DNA from 2 places in the Bacillus sp. SH7-1 genome. Region 1 is predicted to be linked to the other one. Evidence: predicted binding sites of a transcription regulator. Region 1 holds the regulator's gene; the other holds the start of a gene.

Region 1 (8,534 bases):
TAGTGCGCGAAGTACGATGTTGATACCTGTTGCTTCGTCACCTTCAGCTACGATAGAAGCTACTTTTGTGTATACGTTCATAAGTGAAGTACCACCACCTGCAACGATACCTTCTTCTACTGCTGCACGAGTTGAGTTAAGTGCATCTTCAATACGAAGTTTGCGCTCTTTCAACTCAGTTTCAGTAGCTGCACCTACTTTAATTACTGCTACGCCACCTGCAAGTTTTGCAAGACGCTCTTGTAATTTTTCACGATCGAATTCAGAAGTTGTTTCTTCTAATTGCGCACGGATTTGACCGATGCGAGCTTCGATTTGTTGTGTATTTCCGATACCTTCAACTACAGTTGTGTTTTCTTTCGTTACAACAACTTTACCAGCGCGTCCTAAAGATTCGACTGTAGCAGATTTTAAGTCACGGCCTAATTCTTCAGTGATTACTTCGCCACCAGTTAAGATTGCGATATCTTCTAGCATTGCTTTACGACGGTCACCAAATCCAGGAGCTTTAACAGCTACTACATTGAATGTACCACGAAGCTTGTTCACTACTAATGTAGCTAATGCTTCGCCTTCTACATCTTCAGCAATGATAAGAAGTGGTTTACCTTGTTGTACCACTTGCTCTAATACTGGTAAGATTTCTTGAATGTTAGAAATCTTTTTGTCAGTGATTAAGATGTATGGGTTATCAAGAACTGCTTCCATTTTGTCAGAATCAGTAATCATGTAAGGAGATGCATATCCACGATCAAATTGCATACCTTCTACTACGTCTAATTCTGTTGTGAAACCTTTAGATTCTTCTAAAGTAATAACGCCGTCGTTACCAACGCGCTCCATTGCTTCAGCGATTAATTGACCTACTTCTTCGTCAGCAGCAGAAATAGCAGCTACTTGTGCGATAGAAGATTTACCTTCGATTGGTTTAGAAATCGTTTTTAATTCTTCTACTGCAGCAACTACAGCTTTTTCGATACCTTTACGAAGACCCATTGGGTTCGCACCAGCTGTTACGTTTTTAAGACCTTCACGAATCATAGCTTGTGCTAATACAGTTGCAGTTGTTGTTCCGTCACCAGCTACATCATTTGTTTTGCTAGCAACTTCTGCTACTAATTTCGCACCCATGTTTTCGAATGCATCTTCTAATTCAATTTCTTTTGCGATTGTTACACCGTCATTTGTAATAAGTGGTGAACCGAATTTTTTCTCAAGAACAACGTTACGACCTTTTGGTCCAAGCGTTACTTTTACTGCATTTGCAAGAGTGTCGACACCGCGAAGCATCGAACGACGTGCTTCTTCACTAAATTTAATATCTTTTGCCATAATAATTGACCCCCTTGGATTTTTTAAGATTTATATAATTAACCGATAACTGCTAAAATGTCACTTTCACGTAAAATCAAGTAGTCTGTACCTTCATATTTCACTTCAGTACCTGCATATTTTGAGAAGATGATAAGATCACCTGCTGCTACCTCTAAAGCAACACGCTCACCATTTTCAAGCACTCGACCAGTACCTACTGCAATAACTTTACCCTCTTGTGGTTTTTCTTTTGCTGTGTCTGGTAATACAATACCACTTGCTGTTTTTTCTTCCGCTTGAACAAGCTCAATTACAACGCGATCACCTAATGGCTTTAGCATGAACAATAACCTCCTCATTTTGTTATGTAAATTTTATTTATTAGCACTCAGGTCACCCGAGTGCTAACACACTTATAATAATAAATAATCTCAATTTCTTTTGCAAGTAAAAAAATCATAATTTTTTCGCAAATTAAGCTATAAACTTTTCTATATAGAGTTCCTCTTCTTCTACCTTTACTATATGAATCGTTGTTTCCACTACTCGTATGTTACAATATGAAAGGACACCCTAAGTTGTTTTCGCTACACACACAACTTTCTCCTGTCTTCTATTATAATTTCAAACAAGGATTTACAAAAAAAACATAATGTAAGTAAAGTTTATATCGTAGGTAGCATCTTTACATGTTATCCTACCTTATCTCATACACTAGAGTTAGAAAGGATGGTTAAACCATTTGAAAAAACAATATTGGTGGGTTATCGTTACATACATTTTAATGCAGTTATCATCAATTGCTGGATTACCACTTCTCCTGAAAACTGGACTTTATGATAACAGGGGATTCACTAGGGAAGAGAAATTTCAACTCATAACTGGTCACTGGGCAATCATTAGCTTCTTTATTGCATTATGTATCGTACTTTGGTTACTTAGAACAGATATTCGCGACAGACATTTAGATACAAAGCGTTCTACTGTTCCAGCTACGATCGGTTGGATTTTTATCGGGTTCTTCTTAGCATTTTTCTCGCAAAGTATTGCTGGTATGATTGAAATGTATGTATTAGGTATTAAACCTGGATCTGAAAATACAGCAAGACTCATGGATATCGCAAGAACGACACCTTGGTTCCTTATCGTCATCTCTATAATAGGACCTATTTTGGAAGAAATCGTATTTAGAAAAATTTTATTTGGTACACTTTATAAGAAGTTTAACTTCTTTATTGCCGCTATCATTAGTTCCCTTGTATTTGCGGCGATTCATTTTGATTTTACTCACTTATTGGTATACACTGCTATGGGGCTCGTATTCGCCTTCTTATATGTAAAAACGAAGCGTATTATCGTTCCGATTGCAGCTCATGTTGCAATGAATACATTAGTTGCAATTGCTCAAGTTTTAGTGAGTAACGAACAAATTCAAGAAATGATTAAAGAAGCTGAAGAAATGCAAGGCTTTATCGGAGGATTTTTAGTATGAGAAACTCACCATTGTTCATGGCTGCATTGTACTTCCTTCTAGGATGTATCTTTACACGCTTCGCCATTACGAACGTAACAGATACAATTTGGAATATGTGGACAATACTATTTGCAGTTATGGCAACGATTGATTTTAATTTGGCACTTCGCCTTATCTTAGTTAAATTCACAAAGAAAAAACAATAATAAAACGCAGAGGTCGCTTCCTCTGCGTTTTATTGTGGATAATTTTTTAAAAAGTAAACAAGTGTTTGTAACTCCACTGCTAAATCAATATGATGAATTCTTATATTGTCTGACACATTTAAGCGTGCTGGTGTGAAATTCAAAATACCATGCACGTTTGTTTCTGCCAATCTATCGGCTACAGATTGCGCTACTGTAGCGGGTACTGTTAATATTGCCACTTGTATATCAGTTGATAAACGTTCTTCTAATTCATCTAAGTGATATACAGGAATGCCTCCGATTTCTGTTCCAACTTTCTCTTCACTAACATCAAACGCCATTTCAATTTTTGTATTATTGTTTTTCGTGAAATTATAATGTAAGAAAGCGGTCCCTAAATTACCTACTCCAATAAGCGCTACACGTGTTATATCATCTTGGTCGAGTGTTTCACGGAAAAATGATAATAAATAATTTACGTTATATCCATATCCTTTTTTCCCTAACGCTCCAAAGTATGAGAAATCTCTTCGAATTGTTGCGGAATCAACCTTTACCGCTTCACTTAATTCGGCAGATGAAACACGTTGCTTACCAGACAGAGATAAGTTTTGGATAAATCGATAGTATAGAGGCAATCTCTTAGCAGTGGCTTGTGGAATTTTCTGCTGCTCCATATAACCTCTCCTCTCTTCCTATCTTTATTCATATGCTTTAATCAAATACAGAAGTTTAGCACTTATTAAATTCCTTGTATAATAGAAAGAAGAAGTATTCTCTCTGTATTTTAAACTATACACTATTTTTAGTATGATTGAGAAATATAAACATGGCAAAGTTAAGAAATTATTTGAGGTGAAAACATTGATTTTATTACAAGTAAACGCGCTTTCGAAATTATACGGTGCAGAAACGATTCTTGCAAACATAAAATTGGAAGTTCAAACGAAAGATCGTATCGCATTAGTCGGACGAAATGGAGCCGGAAAATCTACATTATTAAAAATAATAGCTGGTGAGCTATCTCATGATGGTGGCGAAATTATAAAACCGAAAGATGTCTCAATCGGATATTTAGCCCAAAATACCGGGTTAGAAACGTCTTTAACAATTTGGGATGAAATGTTAACCGTCTTTACACACTTGCAGCAAATGGAGACAAAACTTCGAAGGCTAGAGCAAGAGATGGGAAAAGAAGAAAACTTTTCAAACGAGGCTACATATGAAAGATTATTAGCTGATTATGACCAATTACAATTAGATTATAAAGATCAAGGTGGCTATCAGTACGAAGCAGATATCCGTTCGATTTTAAGTGGTCTTGGCTTCCCAGTTGAAACGCACCAGACGACGATTTCTACATTAAGCGGTGGACAAAAAACACGATTAGCTCTCGGTAAATTATTATTAACGAAACCAGACCTACTTATTTTGGACGAGCCTACAAACCATTTAGACATCGAAACATTAACTTGGCTTGAACAATATTTACAAGGTTATCCTGGCGCAATACTAATCGTTTCCCATGACCGTTATTTCTTAGATAAACTTGTTACACAAGTATATGAAATTTCGAATAAAGAAAGTAGACGATTTGTTGGTAACTACAGTAAATATTTAGACTTAAAATCAGCACTATACGAGCAAGAAATGAAACGTTATGAAAAACAACAGGATGAAATCGCTAAGCTAGAGGACTTCGTTCAAAAAAATATAGCTCGTGCATCTACGACAAAACGTGCGCAAAGCCGCCGGAAACAATTAGACCGAATGGAATTATTAACAAGACCATTAGGTGACTCTAAGTCAGCTTCCTTCCACTTCGATATCGAAAAACAAAGTGGAAATGATGTTTTACAAGTAAAGGATGCAACCATCGGCTATGATAAGGATCCAATTATTGAACATGTAACAATGCGCTTAACTCGCGGAGATAGCGTTGCTTTAGTTGGTCCAAACGGAATTGGGAAATCCACACTGTTAAAATCTATTGTGAATAAGTTACCATTATTACATGGTGATGTTTCTTTCGGATCCAATGTATCTGTTGGCTATTATGATCAGGAACAAGCTAATTTAACATCTTCTAAGCGCGTTTTAAATGAGCTATGGGATGAATATCCACTGCAACCTGAAAAAGAAATTCGCACGATATTAGGTAACTTCTTATTCACAGGAGATGATGTACTAAAGCCTGTCTCTTCTCTTAGTGGTGGACAAAAGGCTCGGTTAGCTCTTGCAAAACTTATGATGCAAAAATCGAATTTATTAATTCTCGATGAGCCTACAAACCATCTTGATTTAAATAGTAAAGAAATCTTAGAGAATGCTTTAATTGATTATCCTGGTACTCTTCTATTTGTCTCACATGACCGCTATTTTATTAATCGTGTAACAACGACTGTGGTTGAGTTATCAACAGAAGGTGCACAGGAATATTTAGGGGATTACGATTACTACGTTGAAAAGAAAAATGAAATGATTGAACGTGCAGAACTTGAACAGCAAGAAAATGACGTTCCTGTTCAAAAGGTGGTTGCACAAGAGAAATTAAATTATTTAGAAGAAAAAGAGCGTAAAAAACTAGAGCGTCAACGCACTAGAAAAATTGAAGAGCTAGAACAAAATATAGTGGAATTAGAAGAAGAAATTGCTACGTTAGAAGATCAACTTTGCCTACCAGAAATATATGCAGATTATGAAAAAGCTAGTGAAATTACAACGAAAAAGCAAACGCTACAAGAACAACTTGAAACTTGCATGGCAGAATGGGAAGAGCTGCATGTATAAGTATATTTAAATAAGGAAGATGTCTCATAAGTCAGGATTTTTGACTATGCGACATCTTTTTTCTTTTAGTACATAAATAATTTTTTGAATATATCAATCGTAACTTAGAATATAACAAAGATTTTTCAAATATATCTATTGTAGCCCTATATATCAACGATTCGATACGAAATACCGATTTACCGACAAAGTTTGACAATATCAGCACCCCCTATAATAAGAGCATATTTCAAAATGTTTTTTAGAAATACCTTCTTAATTTTTATTTCCCGAAAAAGGATATATGCAAAGGTCAGACATCATTGGTTTTATCCACAACTTTATACACATATCCACCTTTATAAAATAAACATTAAAATAACTTTTCCACATTATCCACAGAGGACTAAAAAGTTATCAACATTTTATATACACAATAAAACCCATATTATCAACAGATAATATGGGTTTTATCCACAAGCTGTGGTTAATTTTGTGCATAACTATGCTTCAATATCTAATCCTGGATTTGCATTTAAAGCTAATGTAGCACGTTTTCCTTGTTCATATGCAATTGTACCTGCCGCTGCAATCATTGCTGCATTATCTGTACATAAAGATAGGGGAGGAATAATTAGCTCTACATTTTCTTTTTGTGCAAATTCTGCTTCTAAACGTGCACGCAGTCCTTTATTCGCAGCTACTCCACCAGCAAGAAGCACTTGCTTTACGTTATAAGCATCCGCTGCACGAGATGCTTTCGTTACTAGTACGTCAATTACACTCTCTTGGAAACTTGCTGCTAAATCTTCCGGTGCAATTTCTATCCCGCGTTGTTTTGCGTTATGCACAGTGTTGATAACTGCTGATTTCAATCCACTAAAGCTGAAATCATACGAATCCGGTTCTAGCCATGCACGAGGCAAATCGATTGTTGGTTCTCCTTCGTGTGCAAGGCGATCAATATGAGGCCCCCCTGGATATGGCATGGATAACGTACGAGCTACTTTATCATATGCCTCTCCAGCTGCATCATCTCTTGTTTCACCAATTACTTCAAATGAACCATGCTCTTTCATATAAACAAGCTCTGTATGTCCACCAGATACAACAAGTGATAGTAGTGGGAACTGAACTTCTTTTACTAAACGGTTTGCGTAAATGTGACCAGCGATATGATGAACACCAACTAGAGGAATATCATGTGCAAAAGCTACTGCTTTCGCTGCATTTACCCCTATTAAAAGCGCTCCTACCAAACCAGGCCCTTCTGTTACAGCAATTGCATCAATATCATCAAATGTGATATTTGCTTCTTTTAATGCTTCTTCTAACACAACTGTAATTTCTTCTACATGATGACGGGATGCAATCTCTGGTACAACTCCGCCAAAACGTTTATGACTTTCAATTTGTGATGCAACAACATTCGCAATAATTTCCGTTCCATTTTTAACAACTGCTACTGCTGTTTCATCACAACTTGTTTCAATACCAAGTATAATCGTATTTTTTTCCATTATATATTCACCCACATTACGAGACCATCTTCCTGATTGTCTGCATAGTATCGTTTACGAATTCCACCATTTTGAAATCCGTATTTTCTGTATAACTGTTTTGCTACTTCATTTGATACACGTACTTCAAGTGTCATCGTTTTTACTCCTAGAGCTTTCGCTTCGGAAATAACTTCTTTCAATAAAGCATCTCCTAGCTTCTGACCTCTGTATTCTGGTAAAATAGCTATATTTGTTATATGTGATTCATCAATAATTATCCACAATCCACAATACCCAATTACACGCCCATCTTTTTCTAGCACAACATAATGTGCATGTTCATTCATCATTAACTCACGGTGAAAGGCATCTGCAGTCCAAGGAGTTGAAAAAGATGCTTCTTCAATAGCTACAATTTGAGCAATATCATCGAGTTCCATCTTTCTAAATATCATATCCATCTTCTGCAAGCTCCTACTTGTTTTGACTTTCTAACCACTTTGTTTCAGCTTCAGCTAAACGAAGATAACTAGGAACAAATGAATGTACATCTTGTTCTTCTTTTTGTAATCCTAAGAATGCTAATTCACTTGGCCTTGGGTTATTTTTAGTGAAAGGAGCAAATACAGCTTGATTGCCTAGATGTTCAATAATTGTTTCTTTGTGCAATTTAACATCGTTACCAATAAATAAAACAGGCTTTCCTTTATCTTTTAACATTTGCAACCAGTCTACAATAAGGATGATTCGGTCTTCTTCTATAGAAGTTAAATTCTCTCCTTCATATGTATATAAGCCAGTATAAATTTGTCCACGTCTTCCGTCGAATAAAGGACAGATTAGTCCATTAAAATTAGCACCATTTGCAGCTACTACTTCTAAACTTGATACACCTACAATTGGTATTTGAAGTGACCAAGCTAATGTTTTTGCAGCTGTCACGCCTATGCGAACACCTGTATACGATCCTGGTCCAGCTGCTACAACAATTTTAGTTAATTCTTTCGGCTTTACACCGCACTCTTTTAACAGTTGTTCTACAGCTGGCATAAGACGTACAGAATGGTTTTTTGTTAAATTCGTAATGATTTCCCCAATTACATTTCCTTCCTCAATAAGGGATACGCCCATTACGTAATTTGAAGTATCAATTGCTAGTACTTTCATCTTGTAATAGCTCCTCACATAATCTAATATATCGGTCTCCAATTGGCTCGAGCACAATTTTTCTTGTGTCATCTCCAGCATGGAATAAACTAATTTGTAACTTTTCATTTGGTAAATATG
Region 2 (15,711 bases), on a different contig from region 1:
TGAAACTAAAACCATTTCCTTCTCCGGTTTCTTCATCATAAGATTGTACAGTATCATTTAATCCGCCTGTTTCCCTTACAATTGGAATTGTACCGTACGCTAATGCGATAAGTTGTCCAAGACCACAAGGCTCAAACAGTGATGGCATTAAGAATAAGTCACTTCCCGCATATACTTGATGAGCTAATTCCTCATTAAAGCCGATATACACTTTTACCTTCTCAGGATACTCGTATGCCATCCACTCAAAGAATTGCTCATATTCAGAATCACCTGATCCTAAAATAATACATTGTACATCTTCCTCCATTATTTCGCGGAATACAGTACGTACTAAATCAAGACCTTTTTGCTTCGTTAATCTCGTTACCATTGAAATAATCGGTGTATCTTCTTTTTCTGGCAAACCAAAATAACGCTGCAATGCGCGTTTATTTTCATTCTTGTCATATAATGACTCCGCATCATACTGAGCAGTAATATACGAATCCGTTTCTGGATTATATACGCTCGTATCAATTCCATTTACAATGCCGCTAAGCTTATCATTATATTTTCGTAACAACCCATCTAACTTCTCACCGAAAAACTCATATTGAATTTCTTCTTTGTATGTCGGGCTAACCGCTGTAATTTGATCAGAAGCGATAATGCCACCCTTCATAAAGTTCACATTTCCATAAAACTCTAACTGCTCACTATGAAAATATTCATCACCAAGTTCTAACAAGTCGTACATCACTTCAGGAGGAAATACACCTTGGAACTGCAAGTTATGAATCGTATACACCGTTTTAATATGCTCATATAATGGATTATCTTGATACTTTTCACGCAGTAAGAAATTCACCATAGCTGTATGCCAATCGTGGCTATGAAGCACATCCACTTCAAAATCAAGATGCGGAATACACTCTAAAACTGCTTTTGAAAAATAAGAAAAACGCTCTCCATCATCATAATGACCATATAGAGAATCCCTCTTAAAATAATATTCATTATCTATTAAGTAATACGTAATCCCGTCTTGCTCACCTTTTAAAATTCCACAATATTGATTTCTCCAGCCAAGCTGGACGTTAATTACTTTATGTAGCGTACATCCATCCCTTAATTTTTGCGGAATAAGACTATAATTTGGGAGTATAATGCGAACTTCCACACCTAATTTTTTCAGCTCTTTTGGGAGCGCACCTGCTACATCAGCTAATCCTCCCGATTTAACAAATGGTACACATTCTGATACTGCAAATAAAATATTCACTTGTTGTCCCACTGCACGAAAAGCTTATACTACTTCTCTTGCAGCTTCCTCCCTTCGAGTTTTCATTTGAATTAAAACTTTAATCAGTGGAGGAAAACCCCCACTGATTTCTTAAGAATAACTATTAATCGTACTGTTTTGAACGCTTCCTTTTTCTACAACATACGGCTCATCGGCGTTTCCTTTTAAGACAACACCGTCACCAATTTTCACATCTTTATCAATAATAACACCGTCTATTATACAGTTATCTCCAATTTGGCTCTTTTGCATAATAATGCTATTACGAACAATTGAACCTTTCCCAATTTTAACAGAACGGGAGACAACACTATTTTCTACTTCACCTTCAATAATACTGCCGTTTGCAATCATTGTATTTTTCACAGCTGCACCCTTTAAGTAACGAGTTGGCGGCTCATCTTTTACTTTCGTAAAGATTGGTGCTTCTTTCTTAAATAGTTGCTTCCAAATAGCAGGCTGCAATATTTCTAAGCTATGTTTATAGTAACTTTCAATTGAATCAATAATAGCTACATATCCAGTATGTTCATACGTAGCAATATGCAGTGATTTTCCGCGCTTTTCTCTCACTACATCAAATAAACTGTATTGCTCCACATCTTTATATGCTTCAAATAAATCTAACAATAATTGCTTCTTTAACACGTATGTTTGCAGCGAAACCCCTTCATGACAAACTTCCGTAATGTCAGCTGCCGTATGTATATGTCGCTCTAACACCGCTTGAAAATTTAATGCTGTTACGAGATGGCTATTCGTAATAACGACATACTCTTCTCTGGCTCTTAGAAAATAATCAATATGTCTTCTAAAATGTGCAAAAGATCCAAATTCGTCTTGATCACATTGGCAATTTGGCGGGAATAAAAACAGTCCGTCTCGTTTTCTATCTAAATCCCACTGTTTGCCTGAACCAACGTGGTCCATTAGTGAACGGTTTTTATGGCTTGTAAAAACTGCCACACTATGAATATTAGAATTCACCATATTTGAAAGCATGAAATCAATGAGTCGATAACGGCCCCCAAATGGTAACGCCGCTAGTGAACGATGCCCTGTTACTTTCTTTAAGGAAGGAAAGCTTCCCGTTGCATTAATAATTCCCAACATTTTTTCTCCCATTCATTTCATCCCCCTTCTCTATTTCCCTTCAGCAATGAGTACTACATCGTCAACATTCTTTTCTGGACGAATGATTGTTCCATCTTCAATAACCATTTCCGATCCAACAATTGCTCTTTCAATCACAACATTTTTACCAATCTTCGCTCCTGGCATAACGACAGAATCAATAACCATACTACCTTCTTCCACCGTCACCCCTTGGAATAAGACAGAATGCTTCACGTCCCCTTCAATGACGCATCCTTCATTAATAAGTGACTCTTCTACTTTTGCCTTTTCAGCAATATATTGAGGCGGTTCGTTTGGATTCACAGAATAAATACGCCAATTACGATCGTTTAAGTTCAGCGATGTTTCATCGCGAAGTAAATCCATATTCGCTTCCCATAAACTCTTCACCGTTCCAACATCTTTCCAATATCCTTCAAACGGATACGCCATTAGCTTCTTCCCTTCATCTAATAAAAGCGGAAGTACATCTTTTCCGAAATCATTACTAGATTCAGGATTTCTTGCATCCATCTCTAAATACTCTTTCAAAATAGCCCAATTAAAAATATAGATTCCCATTGATGCAAGATTACTTCTTGGAAATTGCGGTTTCTCTTCAAATTCAACAATCTCCATCTCTTCGTTCGTATTCATAATGCCAAAGCGACTCGCTTCATCCCAAGGCACTTCAATAACAGAAATCGAAACGTCCGCTTCTTTCTCAATATGATAATCTAGCATTTTACTGTAATCCATTTTATAAATATGATCGCCTGATAAAATAAGGACATACTCTGGTTCGTACTGACTTAAATAGTTTAAGTTTTGATAGATGGCACTTGCCGTACCTGTGTACCACTTCACACCTGAAGACTCCGCATAAGGAGGTAATACTGTGACTCCACCGCTTACTCGGTCTAAATCCCACGCATTGCCGATTCCGATATAATTATGAAGTTCAAGTGGTTGATATTGCGTTAAAATCCCAACCGTTTCAATACCAGAATTCGCGCAGTTACTTAGCGTAAAATCAATAATGCGATATTTGCCACCAAATGGAACAGCTGGCTTGGCTAAATTTTTTGTTAATGCACTTAAACGACTACCTTTTCCCCCTGCTAGTAACATTGCTACGCACTTTTGTTTTTGAGCCATCTTGTTTTTTGCTCCCCTTTCTCGTCTTCACTGGTCGTAATATGGATACGCCAAATGGTGGAATTGTAATTTCTACATGTGCCGCTTGATTATGATACGGTTCTTGAATCGCCTTAAGACGCTTCTTATTCACTTGCCCTGATCCGCCATATTGCTCAGCATCACTATTTAAAATCTCGTTATAATACTCGAAATCTGGTACACCTACTTTATAGTTTTCATATGTAGCTTTCGTAAAATTACATACGACAACTAACGCATCTTCTTGTTTATCCCCTTGGCGGATAAAAGAGAAAATACTTTGCTCATTATTATTAGCATCAATCCACTGAAATCCTTCAGGCGAATGATCAAGCTGCCAAAGTGGTTTAGAGCGCTTATACAATGCTATGAGCTCTTTAAAGTAATCATGCATATAACGATGCATTTCAAAATCATGTAAATTCCAATCTAAATCTCCAAGGTCTTTCCACTCATCAAACTGCCCAAATTCTCCTCCCATGAAAAGTAATTTCTTTCCTGGGTGAGTAAAGAAATATCCATATAACAAACGAAGTTGAGCAAACTTATCCCAGTAATCTCCTGGCATTTTATTTAATAACGACTTTTTCCCATGAACGACTTCATCATGAGAAAGCGGTAATATAAAGTTTTCAGAGTAAGCATATAGTATAGAAAACGTCATTTTCTCATGAATATACTTCCTGTACTCAGGCGCACACTCCATATACTTCAGCACATCATTCATCCAGCCCATATTCCATTTGTAATTGAACCCAAGCCCACCTTCATACGTTGGGGCTGTTACAAGTGGCCAAGCTGTTGAATCTTCTGCTGTCATAAGAAAATCTTCATCTTCTGCAAACACCGCTTCATTTAACTCTCGTAAAAATGCAACAGCGTGCTCATTACTTTGCTCTTGCCCTTCTTTATTCCAATACAACATATTCGCAACTGCATCCACCCTGAAACCGTCAATATGGAAATATCTCATCCAAAATAACGCATTTGAAATTAAGAAATTACGTACTTCCCTCTTTCCTAAATCAAAATTAACAGTTCCCCATACTGGATTTTCTTGCACATCTTTATCTTTATATTCATAAGTCGGTGTCCCATCAAACAAATATAAACCGTGAGCATCTTTACAAAAATGCCCCGGCACCCAATCTAAAATGACACCGATTCCATATTTATGACATTCATCGACAAAATGCATCAAATCATGTGGCGTGCCGAATCTACTCGTTGCTGCATAATATCCCGTCCCTTGGTATCCCCAAGAACGATCATATGGATGCTCAACAAGCGGCATAATTTCAATATGTGTAAATTGATGTTCCACCACATAAGGAATGAGTTCTTCTGCCATTTCCCTGTAAGAATACAGTGTTCCGTCTTCTTTCTTTTTCCAAGAACCGAAATGTAATTCATAAACTGTCATCGCTTCTTTATAAATCGATTTTTTCTTTTTCTTACGGCTCCAGTTTTTATCATTCCATTCATATCCTTTTATATCAAAAACTACAGATGCCGTATTCGGTCTTACTTCTGCATATACAGCATACGGATCTGCCTTAAAAATGACATCACCAGCTATCGTTTCAATCGCATATTTATATATTTCTCTTTCTTCAATATGCGGTATAAATAGGGACCAAATTCCCTCTTCTGTCATTTGTAGCATCTTATGTTGCTCATAATCCCATTCATTAAAATCTCCAACAACACTCATTGCTTTCGCATGAGGAGCCCATACTGTAAATCGTACACCTCGCATCTCATCTTCCGTCACAACATGTGCGCCAAAGATGTTATAACTGTCATAGTACTTTTCTGTATGAAACTCATCTCGTTTCACTTCTTCACAATTTATTACACTCAATATGTTCACCTCACTAAGATGACAGAATTTTTTATACTTTACCAATTCTGCGAAAAACTGAAATATCCTTGTTAATTTATAAAAAATATACGTTTTTTTCTTAAAAATGTTTAATTTTTTTCACATTTCTATATAAAATATCGAATTTTGACGAATATTCATTGAAAACGCTTCATTTCCTACTACCCTTTTATCCTATTATTTATTTCTCAACCCCTATTTTATTAGATTCATACTGTTTTTCACGCTATTTTTCACTTAAATTCGTAGTAATATAATCTGTCATAAAAAAATGTTTCTCAACATTTTTTGTCACAATTTTATTGAAATGGAAAATTCATAAGCATATACTTGTTCTCAATAAAGAACGACGACTTTTCGTAACTACAATTCATAGCGGACTACTATGTTTACTTATTTATCCTTGTTACGAACGGTCGTCATAAAAATTTAATTAGGGGGCTTTCTTATGTCATTAAAACAAAAGGTTGGAATGGGAGTTGTCACAGCTTCACTTGGCTTATCCCTTACATTCGGCGGTGTATTCGCCTATTTCAGTGATTCTGAAACATCGAATAATTCATTTCAAGCGGGAACACTAGACCTTTCTATTAATCCAAGTGTAATCGTTGATGTGAAAGATTTAAAGCCTGGTGATTTTATTGAAAAAAATTTCAAGCTTGAAAATAAAGGGTCATTGGATATTGCAAAAGTAGCACTTGAAACATCCTATGAAGTTACAGATGCAAAGAAAAATAATGATGATGAAGATTTAGGCGATCACATCATCGTTACATTTTTAGTGAATGATGGAAAGCCATCTAATCCAAACGATGATCATGAGATTTTGTGGGAAACAAAACTATCAGAATTAAAAACTATGAAACCCGAAGATGTAGCTACTTCTCTAGAACGTCATAACTTAATAGACGGCATCCCATCCGGTGAAACAGATTCCTTACACGTTCTCTTCTCCTTTGAAGACAACGACCAAGATCAAAATAAATTCCAGGGTGATTCCTTACAGTTAAACTGGACATTCCATGCAGAGCAAACACCAGGCACAGAGAAATAATTTTTAAAATATAAATTATCGGAGGCTTATACATGAAAAAGAAAAATCGTTTTGTTACCGGAATTGTAACGGCTGGCGTTCTGTTTTCAACTGCCTTTCCGTTCAATGTACTTGCTGAAAATCCTATTAACCAAATTGACTCTTCAAACGCCCAGTCTTTACTATCAAAACTTTCTAAAGAACAGCGTCAGGCATTACAAACGTTAGATGCCAATCCTGGTTTTACTATTTCGCCAGATATTAATACGAGTAGTTCCGAACCAGTAAATATCATTGTAGAATTTCAAACTGCGCCAGTAAAGATTAATGAATTAAAACAAAAAGAAAAAGGGTTACAGGCTGCTCCTGAAAATATAAAAGCACGTATTGATCAAGAACATGAGGAATTCCAAAAAGGACTAAAACGTCTTTATCAATTCAGCCCATCAGTAAAGTCAGGGAATTTCCAGTCTGTACAAATTAAACGTTCTTATAAACATGCTATAAATGGGGTTGCGCTAACATTACCTGCAAATACAGTTGAAGAATTGTTACGAATTGGGGTTGTAAAACGTATTTGGAAAGATTACGAAGTGAAATTAAATTTACCAAAACAAGCAGAGCAGAAAGCACCTCAAAAACTAACAGATAGTATTCCGCAAATTGGAGTAGATAAGTTACATAGCGAGGGCATTACCGGAAAAGGAATTAAAGTTGGGGTATTAGATACAGGTATTGATTACAATCATCCAGACTTAAAAGACGTGTATAAAGGATATCGTGCAAAACCGGATGAAGATTCTAGTAAGATAGACCCAAACTCCGTAAAAGGTTGGGACTTTATTAGTAACGATGCTGATCCGATGGAAACAACCTATACAGAGTGGCAACAATCTGGTGCTCCTGAATTTGATGATCGTGGTTCTTCCTTCTACACAGCCCACGGTACTCACGTAGCAGGTATCGTTTCTGCTCAAAAGAAAAACACATCAGATTCCGCAGTAAAAGGTGTTGCACCTGACATTGAACTGTATAACTATCGTGTACTCGGTCCATACGGAAGCGGAGATAGTTCTGGTATTATTGCTGCAATCGATAAATCTATTTCTGACGGTATGAACGTTATTAACTTATCGTTAGGTGATGATAGCAACAATCCGCTTGACCCAACGTCTATCGCTGTCAATAACGCGATGCTTTCCGGTGTTGTTACAGTCGTTGCTGCTGGGAACTCTGGTCCAAATCCAGCGACACTCGGATCACCAGGTGCTTCTCCATTTGCGATTACGGTCGGGGCAAGTGACAGTTCTATTTCCTTACCAAAACTATCAGGTCGTGCTGGACAGGTACAATTCCCTAACTTAATTTTATTTGGCAAAAACTTCACTGATAAAATAGAAGATTTCAAAGGACAATCTTTACCTATTGAATCTGTAGGAATCGGTACGCCTGACGAATTTAGTAAAAAAGATGTAAAAGGAAAAATCGCTCTCGTTGCACGTGGCACACTCTCATTTGATGAAAAAATCGCAAATGCGAAACAAGCTGGTGCAAAAGCCGTTATTATTTATAACAATGTGGACGGAGAAATTCCTTTCTACGTTGGCGAAAGTACAAAATACATTCCAGCATTCCGCCTAACGAAAGAAGACGGTGAAAAACTAAAAGCTCAAATCGAACAAGGTAATACATCCTTTACCTTTGACGAACTTAGTTATATTCAAACAGAAGGCGATCATCTTGCAGACTTTAGCTCACGCGGCCCTGTTACATCAAATGATGATATTAAACCAGATATTACAGCGCCTGGTGTTGCTGTACTTTCAACAGTGCCTGAATATATTAACGATCCACAAGAAGGCGAAAACTATGACGTTTCCTATGAGCGTATGCAAGGAACATCTATGGCTTCTCCTCATATCGCGGGCGTTGCTGCTCTTATTTTACAAGAACACCCAGAATACTCTCCATTCGATGTAAAGGCGTCTCTTATGAACACAGCTGATGATTTAAAAGAAAAGTATTCTGTATATGAAGTTGGAGCTGGACGAGTAGATGCGTACAACGCCGTTCATACGGAAACAAGTTTTAAAGTGCTAGATACAACAAAAACAGTTGTAAATGATGAAGTAATTGAAGTACCAGAAGAAACCGGATCCATTGCATTCGGGAAGTTTTATCAAAAAGACGGTGAAGCACTTGAACAAAAACGAAGTATAAAAGTGAAAAATCATAATAAACAAGAGAAAAAAGAATTCAAAACAGAAATTTCTTACACACCAGCATCTTCTGCTATTAACGATGCTACCGCAAACGGTGTAAAAGTTTCTGTTCCAGAGACAATTACTCTTGATGCTGGCAAAACAGATGAAATTGAAGCAAAAATTAATGTTCCAGCCGGTGTAAAACAAGGCCGATATGAAGGATATATTCATATTACAAATACGAAAAATAAAGAAGAAACGTATCAAATTCCGTTCTCTATTCGTGTATCAGAGCCTGGTATTGAAAATGCGATATTATCAAGAAAAGCAATTTCAACTGATACATCGAAATTTAATCCATACGGTGAATCATATGTTCACGGGGCATTCCAATTAAATAGCGAACTTGAAACGTTAGATCTTATCGTGAAAGATTCCAAAACAAATAAGGCTCTTGGCTTCATTGGAACGTTAAACACGAGTGGACTAAAAACGGATGTATATTACTACTTAGATTCATTCTTTAACGGCAGAGTGTATCCTTTCACAAATGATCCTGCGAAACCAATTGGTGATGAGAAAATCAACTTACCAGAAGGAGACTACACAATTGAGTTTGTTGGCTATGATAAAGCCGGGAAAGCACGTGTGAAAGGTGATTATGTCGTAATTGATAATACACCACCTGAAGTGAAATTAACTGGATTAAAACCTGGTATTTATGAATTAAATGAAGAGAATTATACAGTGGAAGATGGCAAAAAGGCACTATGGATTAAAGGAAATGTGTACGATTCAAACGTTGACTACTTAAAAGGAAAAGGATTAAACATTACGCAAGAAGCGAATGGCGTTATGTATTATGACTATTCTCCATACTTGCATAAGTTTTTACCTATTAATGCAAATGGTGACTTTAAAGTTGGCATTACTCCTGAATCCTTTAAAGTGGAAGGTCCAATGAACACAGGCGTATATATTTTCGATTATGCAACTGCAGGTCCTGACTATCCAAATGGTGTAAATAACTATTGGTTTATCCCACAAGGAGCTCAATATGCGAAAACTAGTTATGATAAAAAAGAAGTATACAAAAATGATGAACTTACTGTAACCCTAAATGCGAAACACGTAAAACAATTTGTTGCTGGGGAATTTAACGTAAAGTTCCTAGAGAAGAACTTCAAATTTGCAAATGCGAAATTTAATCCTGCTTTTGAAAAACTCCTTGCTGAAAAAGGGGTAACAGCAAAAGTAAATGAACCGAAACTAGAGGCAGGCTCTGTTACAGTTGGCGGTGCTATCGATGACAAAAACTTCGCTGGATTAGATGGTGATTTCCCATTCATTGATGTAACGTTCAAATTAGAAAATGATGAGTTTTATGAGGCAAATGCTCAATTAGAGTCACCAGTGTTTGTATACTGGAAGCCAGGAGAAACAGAGCCAAATAGAATGCGTGTCCTTCAAGATCAATCATTCTCAGTAATGTCCTTAAATTCACTAGTAGAAGGAAATATTAAACCTGGTGCATTCTTAAATGAACGTGGATATTTAGATGAAAAGTTCGATTATACAAAGCTTGGTGTAAAAGTATATGCGACTGATTCTTACCGTCATAAGTTTGAAGGCTCACTAGATAAATACGGATACTTCAAATTAAATGGCCTTCCTGTTAATAAACGCGACTACAACTTATATGTAGAAGTGCCAGGGCATTTAACAAGCCAACTAACAACAAAATTAGGTACTGAAAAAGATGGTAAGCTGCTTGGCCAATATTATTATGCACGCCTTGATGAAAACCTTGCAGGTGATGTAAATGGTGATAAAGTAATTGATATAAAAGATGCTGAAATTATCGCTAGCAACTATGGTAAAAAAGGACTATCTGTGAAAGACGGAGACCTTAACAAAGATGGTATTGTCGACGAAAAAGATATTCGCTTCGTTGAAAAGAACTTCTTGAAAAAAGGACCAGATGCTTCTAAATCACAAACACCTGTGGAAAAATCAAAAAGCGGTACACTGGTAGATATTTTAAAGAAATTAGGATTAACACCTAAAAAATAATAAAGAGCACTCTACGTAAAGTAGAGTGCTCTTTTCTATAAACGACCCTAATCCAGCAAAAGGGGTATATTGGGGATATACAAGGGAAACCGGAAAAGGAATTTATATTAAATTATATAAATTCAGAGGTAGAAAGCAGTGTCCCGCCCCTGAATGATTTATCAATTACTATAGTACTGGTGCCATTGTTTCTTTTAATACTTTTACAGAATGAGCGAATTTCGCTTTTTCATCTTCATTTAACTCAAGTTCTACAATTTCACGTACGCCTTCGCGGTTAATAACAGCTGGGACACCCACGAAAGCATCTTTCTCACCGTATTGTCCTTCAAGGTATGCAGATACAGTTAATACGCTGTTCTCGTTGCTTAAGATTGCTTTAGTTACACGAAGTAGTGACATACCGATTCCGTAGTAAGTTGCACCTTTACGCTCGATGATATGGTAAGCTGCATCACGTACGTTTTCGAAAATTTTATCTAAGTCTTCTTGTTTGTACTGTTCGTTGTTAGCTAAGATTGTTTCTAGTTTTTGTACACCGATAGTAGCGTGGCTCCATACTGGAAGTTCAGTGTCACCGTGTTCACCAACGATGTAAGCATGAACGTTACGTGGATCTACATCTAAGTAGTCACCTAACATGTAACGGAAACGAGCAGAGTCTAAAGTAGTACCAGAACCGATTACGCGCTCTTTTGGTAGACCAGATTCTTTCCAAGTTACGTAAGTTAAAATATCAACTGGGTTAGTTGCGATTAAGAAGATTCCATCGAATCCGCTATCCATAATACCGCGAACGATTTGTTTGAAGATTTTTGTATTTTTCTCAACTAAGTCTAAACGAGTTTCACCTGGCTTTTGTGGTAATCCAGCAGTGATAACTACTAAGTCTGCATCTTTACAATCTGCATAGCTACCGCTCCAAACTTTTGTTGGTGATGGAGAGAATGGTACCGCATGGCTTAAGTCCATTGCTTCCCCTTCTGCTTTTGCTTCATTAACATCTACTAATACGAATTCTTCAGCTACACCTTGGTTGATCATTGAGTAAGCGTAACTACAACCTACAGCTCCTGTTCCTACTAATACTACACGATTGATACCTTTTTTCATGGTAATTTCCCCTCTCTATTGTTCACATCTATTTTTTATGATTGTTTAAGTAATTAATTAAAATACTAATTTAATGTTGTTTAACTTCTTTACACTCATATTGTAGCACGTATCATTGTGAATTACTTCACAAATTATGACCTATTTGTGAACTTTTTCACATAAAGTGTAAAGTTATTGGAATAGGTGTGGAATCCATTTCAATGGAGGCGTTTTCTTTAGATTGTGAAAGGGGATTTTCTTATGTTTTTTGTCGGTAAGTGAAATTAGATCAGCGATTTTTAGAATATATCGACCGTAACTCCAAATATATCAGCGATTTTTTAAATATATCGACCGTAACTCAAATTATATCAGCGATTTTTGCAACATATCGACTTACCGACAAAACTCGACAATGATAACAGTATAAAAAACGCCATCCTTTCTGTATATTTCTACAAAAAGAATAGCGTTTTTGGATTATATGGATACAAATTTATCTTAGCTGAATAGCGATATTTTTTTCATACACGTCAAATTAACATACCATCACTTATTAACAGTCAATAGACATGGAAACCTAGCAAAGCTCTTCAATTATTGTAGCAACACAGTCGTTTTCAAATCTTCAGCACCTCCATTTTTTAATGTAGCATTTAGACCACTAAGATACGTAGGTTCAATTGTTAAGGATTTTGGAGGATTATCCATTGGTGGAAGAGCTAAAACAATATGGTGTCCGTATAGTCCCGTGCTACCAACTTGTAAGCTGACTCCTTCGTAGATTTTTCCTTTATCATCAGTGACAGTATAATCAAGTGCTGGCCAGCTATCATTAACTTCCATTTCATTTGGATAATCAAAGGTCAAATCAATCCTCGTTGAAAGTGAAGAAAAGGCTACTTGATCTACTGTTAATGCATACAGATTATCTTTCGTTAATGTTTTTATATTAGGAGTAAATTTACGAATCTCACCTTCAACTTTTGTAAGAGGAAATGCTACGTTCCATGTACCTGTTTTTCCAAATAAATCTTCTCCATGGACTGAAACATCAATTTTATCACCAAATTCACCGTAATTAGCCAGAGTGAATTCATGCCGCTCGATAATGGTGTTTCGTCCTTTTGACTTCTGTGAAGTAGAACCAATTGCAGCTCTAACTTCTTTCCCATTAATGGTTACATAACTAAATCCAGCTTTCTCTTCATTGCTATTGGAAATAGTATTTTCTCCTTTGTATTCCACCGTGATCACTAAACGTCCGCCATCGTAAACAGCTTCTTTCACATTCATCGTTAAACCACTATGGTTATCTTGTCTTTCAATGGATGTAGCAAGCTCATCCTTTTCAATTTTATCAGAAGCAATATCATTAAATTGTGCATAAATGGGGCCTATAACTGGAACACTCGATAATGTCTTTGCCATAGCAGGAGAAATGAATCCAAAACCTAAAAGAGAAACACATATTCCACAAGCAACAAGACTAGAATACTTGATTGTTTTTTTCCTACGATATTGATTTTTCTTAGCTTGAAGCATGGCTGTTTTTTCTCTTTGAATTAACCGGTCTTCTGGTATAGGAATATCATTGATATGGTGATTAAATTCATCTTTATTCATAACTATATCCCTCCTTTAAAATGGGGCGTAAGGCTTGCTTTGCTCGATGTAATTGAGATTTTATCGTTCCTTCTGGAGAATTAAGAACCTCAGCAATTTCCTTAATAGATAAATCGTGATAATACCTTAATAAAATAATAGTTTTGTAAGTAGGATCTAAGAAATTAAATGCCTCGGTTAAATCCAATGATTGTTCTAATGTATTCATGCTCTCTTCTGTACATAAATTAGCAAATATTTTATCATTCGCAACAAATTGTCTAGAGGATTTTCTTACAAAATCAATGGATTTAAAAACAAGAATTTTGATAATCCAACTTTGAAATTTCTCCGGCTTTTTTAATTTTTTCAGTGAAAGATATGCTTCATAAATTGTTTCTTGGTATATATCCAGTGCATCTTGTTCATTTCTTACATAAGAATAGGCTGTTCGATATAATTTTGGGCGAACAAAAGTAATGAGTTGTTCAAATGCATGATCATTTCCTCTTATTGCTTGTTTTACTAAATAGGCTATGTCCATTTTTATTTCTTCCTCCCTTTACTAATATAGTCGAATGAGAGAATAAAAAGGTTGCAAAAATAAGTGCATATACATCAATCTTCTACAATTTATTGCAATGATTAATACCCAGCATTAAAGAAAAGACACCAGAAATCCATAAAAAAAGCAGACTATTCAAAGTCCACTTTTACACAACAAAAAAGAGATAGCAGATTATGCTATCTCTTTTAGTATGACCCGTACGGGATTCGAACCCGTGTTACCGCCGTGAAAGGGCGGTGTCTTAACCACTTGACCAACGGGCCAATTACTGGCAGAGAAGAAGGGATTCGAACCCTCGCACCGCGTTAGCGATCTACTCCCTTAGCAGGGGAGCCCCTTGAGCCACTTGGGTACTTCTCTATAAATATGGCTCCGCAGGTAGGACTCGAACCTACGACCGATCGGTTAACAGCCGATAGCTCTACCACTGAGCTACTGCGGAACAATTATGGTGGGCCTAAATGGACTCGAACCATCGACCTCACGCTTATCAGGCGTGCGCTCTAACCAGCTGAGCTATAGGCCCATAATTGAAAAGCGGGTGAAGAGAATCGAACTCTCGACCAGAGCTTGGAAGGCTCTTGTTTTACCACTAAACTACACCCGCATTAAATTGTAAATGGTGAGCCATGAAGGACTCGAACCTTCGACCCTCTGATTAAAAGTCAGATGCTCTACCAACTGAGCTAATGGCTCATTTTGAAAGTGGTGCCGACTAGAGGACTTGAACCCCCAACCTACTGATTACAAGTCAGTTGCTCTACCAATTGAGCTAAGTCGGCTTGCGACTTCAAAATGGTGGCTCGGGACGGAATCGAACCGCCGACACGAGGATTTTCAGTCCTCTGCTCTACCGACTGAGCTACCGAGCCTTTATGTAAAATGGCGGTCCCGACCGGGGTCGAACCGGCGATCTCCTGCGTGACAGGCAGGCATGTTAACCACTACACCACGGGACCATTTGGTTGCGGGGACAGGATTTGAACCTGCGACCTTCGGGTTATGAGCCCGACGAGCTACCGTGCTGCTCCACCCCGCGATGATAAAATATTTACTTTAGAAAAAAATGGAGGAGGTAGAGGGATTCGAACCCCCGCGCGACTCTCGCCGCCTGTCGGTTTTCAAGACCGATCCCTTCAGCCGAACTTGGGTATACCTCCGAGATGTAAACGTCTAATGGTGGACCTTGTAGGACTCGAACCTACGACCGGACGGTTATGAGCCGTCTGCTCTAACCAGCTGAGCTAAAGGTCCTTTATGGTAGCGGCGGAGGGGATCGAACCCCCGACCTCACGGGTATGAACCGTACGCTCTAGCCAGCTGAGCTACACCGCCATAAATGATATTAAAATAAGTGGAGCCTAGCGGGATCGAACCGCTGACCTCCTGCGTGCAAGGCAGGCGCTCTCCCAGCTGAGCTAAGGCCCCATGTTTTTGGGAATATCGGGAAGACAGGATTTGAACCTGCGACCCCCTGGTCCCAAACCAGGTGCTCTACCAAGCTGAGCCACTTCCCGTTAATAAAAGCGCGCCCGAGAGGAGTCGAACCCCTAACCTCTTGATCCGTAGTCAAACGCTCTATCCAATTGAGCTACGGGCGCATATGGTGCCGAGGGCGGGGGTCGAACCCGCACGGTGGTCACCCACCGCAGGATTTTAAGTCCTGTG

Evidence for each region. The regulator Rex, encoded in region 1, represses fermentation and respiration genes when NADH is low (regulators of the CRP and FNR family bind a similar motif). The targets are predictions, from matches to a motif close to TTGTGAAATATTTCACAA.
Region 2: a site for Rex is predicted at 12,004-12,021, ahead of DN390_RS21870 (L-lactate dehydrogenase). Genes of this name have one in related genera too.

The regions. Positions count from the first base shown of each region.
Region 1 is NZ_QNUD01000031.1:8,386-16,919, forward strand. Features, by position in the region: gene groL (chaperonin GroEL) at 1-1,332, opposite strand, end outside; gene groES (co-chaperone GroES) at 1,371-1,655, opposite strand; gene DN390_RS22635 (CPBP family intramembrane glutamic endopeptidase) at 2,057-2,806, shown strand; gene DN390_RS22640 (YdiK family protein) at 2,803-2,994, shown strand; gene DN390_RS22645 (redox-sensing transcriptional repressor Rex) at 3,024-3,653, opposite strand; gene DN390_RS22650 (ABC-F family ATP-binding cassette domain-containing protein) at 3,841-5,766, shown strand; gene tsaD (tRNA (adenosine(37)-N6)-threonylcarbamoyltransferase complex transferase subunit TsaD) at 6,249-7,265, opposite strand; gene rimI (ribosomal protein S18-alanine N-acetyltransferase) at 7,265-7,708, opposite strand; gene tsaB (tRNA (adenosine(37)-N6)-threonylcarbamoyltransferase complex dimerization subunit type 1 TsaB) at 7,722-8,414, opposite strand; gene tsaE (tRNA (adenosine(37)-N6)-threonylcarbamoyltransferase complex ATPase subunit type 1 TsaE) at 8,395-8,534, opposite strand, start outside.
Region 2 is NZ_QNUD01000030.1:131-15,841, reverse strand. Features, by position in the region: gene glgA (glycogen synthase GlgA) at 1-1,264, opposite strand, end outside; gene glgD (glucose-1-phosphate adenylyltransferase subunit GlgD) at 1,376-2,410, opposite strand; gene glgC (glucose-1-phosphate adenylyltransferase) at 2,429-3,559, opposite strand; gene glgB (1,4-alpha-glucan branching protein GlgB) at 3,507-5,444, opposite strand; gene DN390_RS21880 (CalY family protein) at 5,914-6,519, shown strand; gene DN390_RS21875 (S8 family serine peptidase) at 6,552-10,775, shown strand; gene DN390_RS21870 (L-lactate dehydrogenase) at 10,944-11,888, opposite strand; gene DN390_RS21865 (DUF4179 domain-containing protein) at 12,468-13,496, opposite strand; gene DN390_RS21860 (sigma-70 family RNA polymerase sigma factor) at 13,489-14,019, opposite strand; tRNA gene DN390_RS21855 (tRNA-Glu) at 14,235-14,306, opposite strand; tRNA gene DN390_RS21850 (tRNA-Ser) at 14,313-14,403, opposite strand; tRNA gene DN390_RS21845 (tRNA-Asn) at 14,411-14,485, opposite strand; tRNA gene DN390_RS21840 (tRNA-Ile) at 14,493-14,569, opposite strand; tRNA gene DN390_RS21835 (tRNA-Gly) at 14,580-14,650, opposite strand; tRNA gene DN390_RS21830 (tRNA-Lys) at 14,664-14,739, opposite strand; tRNA gene DN390_RS21825 (tRNA-Thr) at 14,750-14,825, opposite strand; tRNA gene DN390_RS21820 (tRNA-Phe) at 14,840-14,915, opposite strand; tRNA gene DN390_RS21815 (tRNA-Asp) at 14,927-15,002, opposite strand; tRNA gene DN390_RS21810 (tRNA-Met) at 15,006-15,082, opposite strand; tRNA gene DN390_RS21805 (tRNA-Ser) at 15,111-15,203, opposite strand; tRNA gene DN390_RS21800 (tRNA-Ile) at 15,221-15,297, opposite strand; tRNA gene DN390_RS21795 (tRNA-Met) at 15,302-15,378, opposite strand; tRNA gene DN390_RS21790 (tRNA-Ala) at 15,399-15,471, opposite strand; tRNA gene DN390_RS21785 (tRNA-Pro) at 15,487-15,560, opposite strand; tRNA gene DN390_RS21780 (tRNA-Arg) at 15,571-15,644, opposite strand; tRNA gene DN390_RS21775 (tRNA-Leu) at 15,648-15,711, opposite strand, start outside.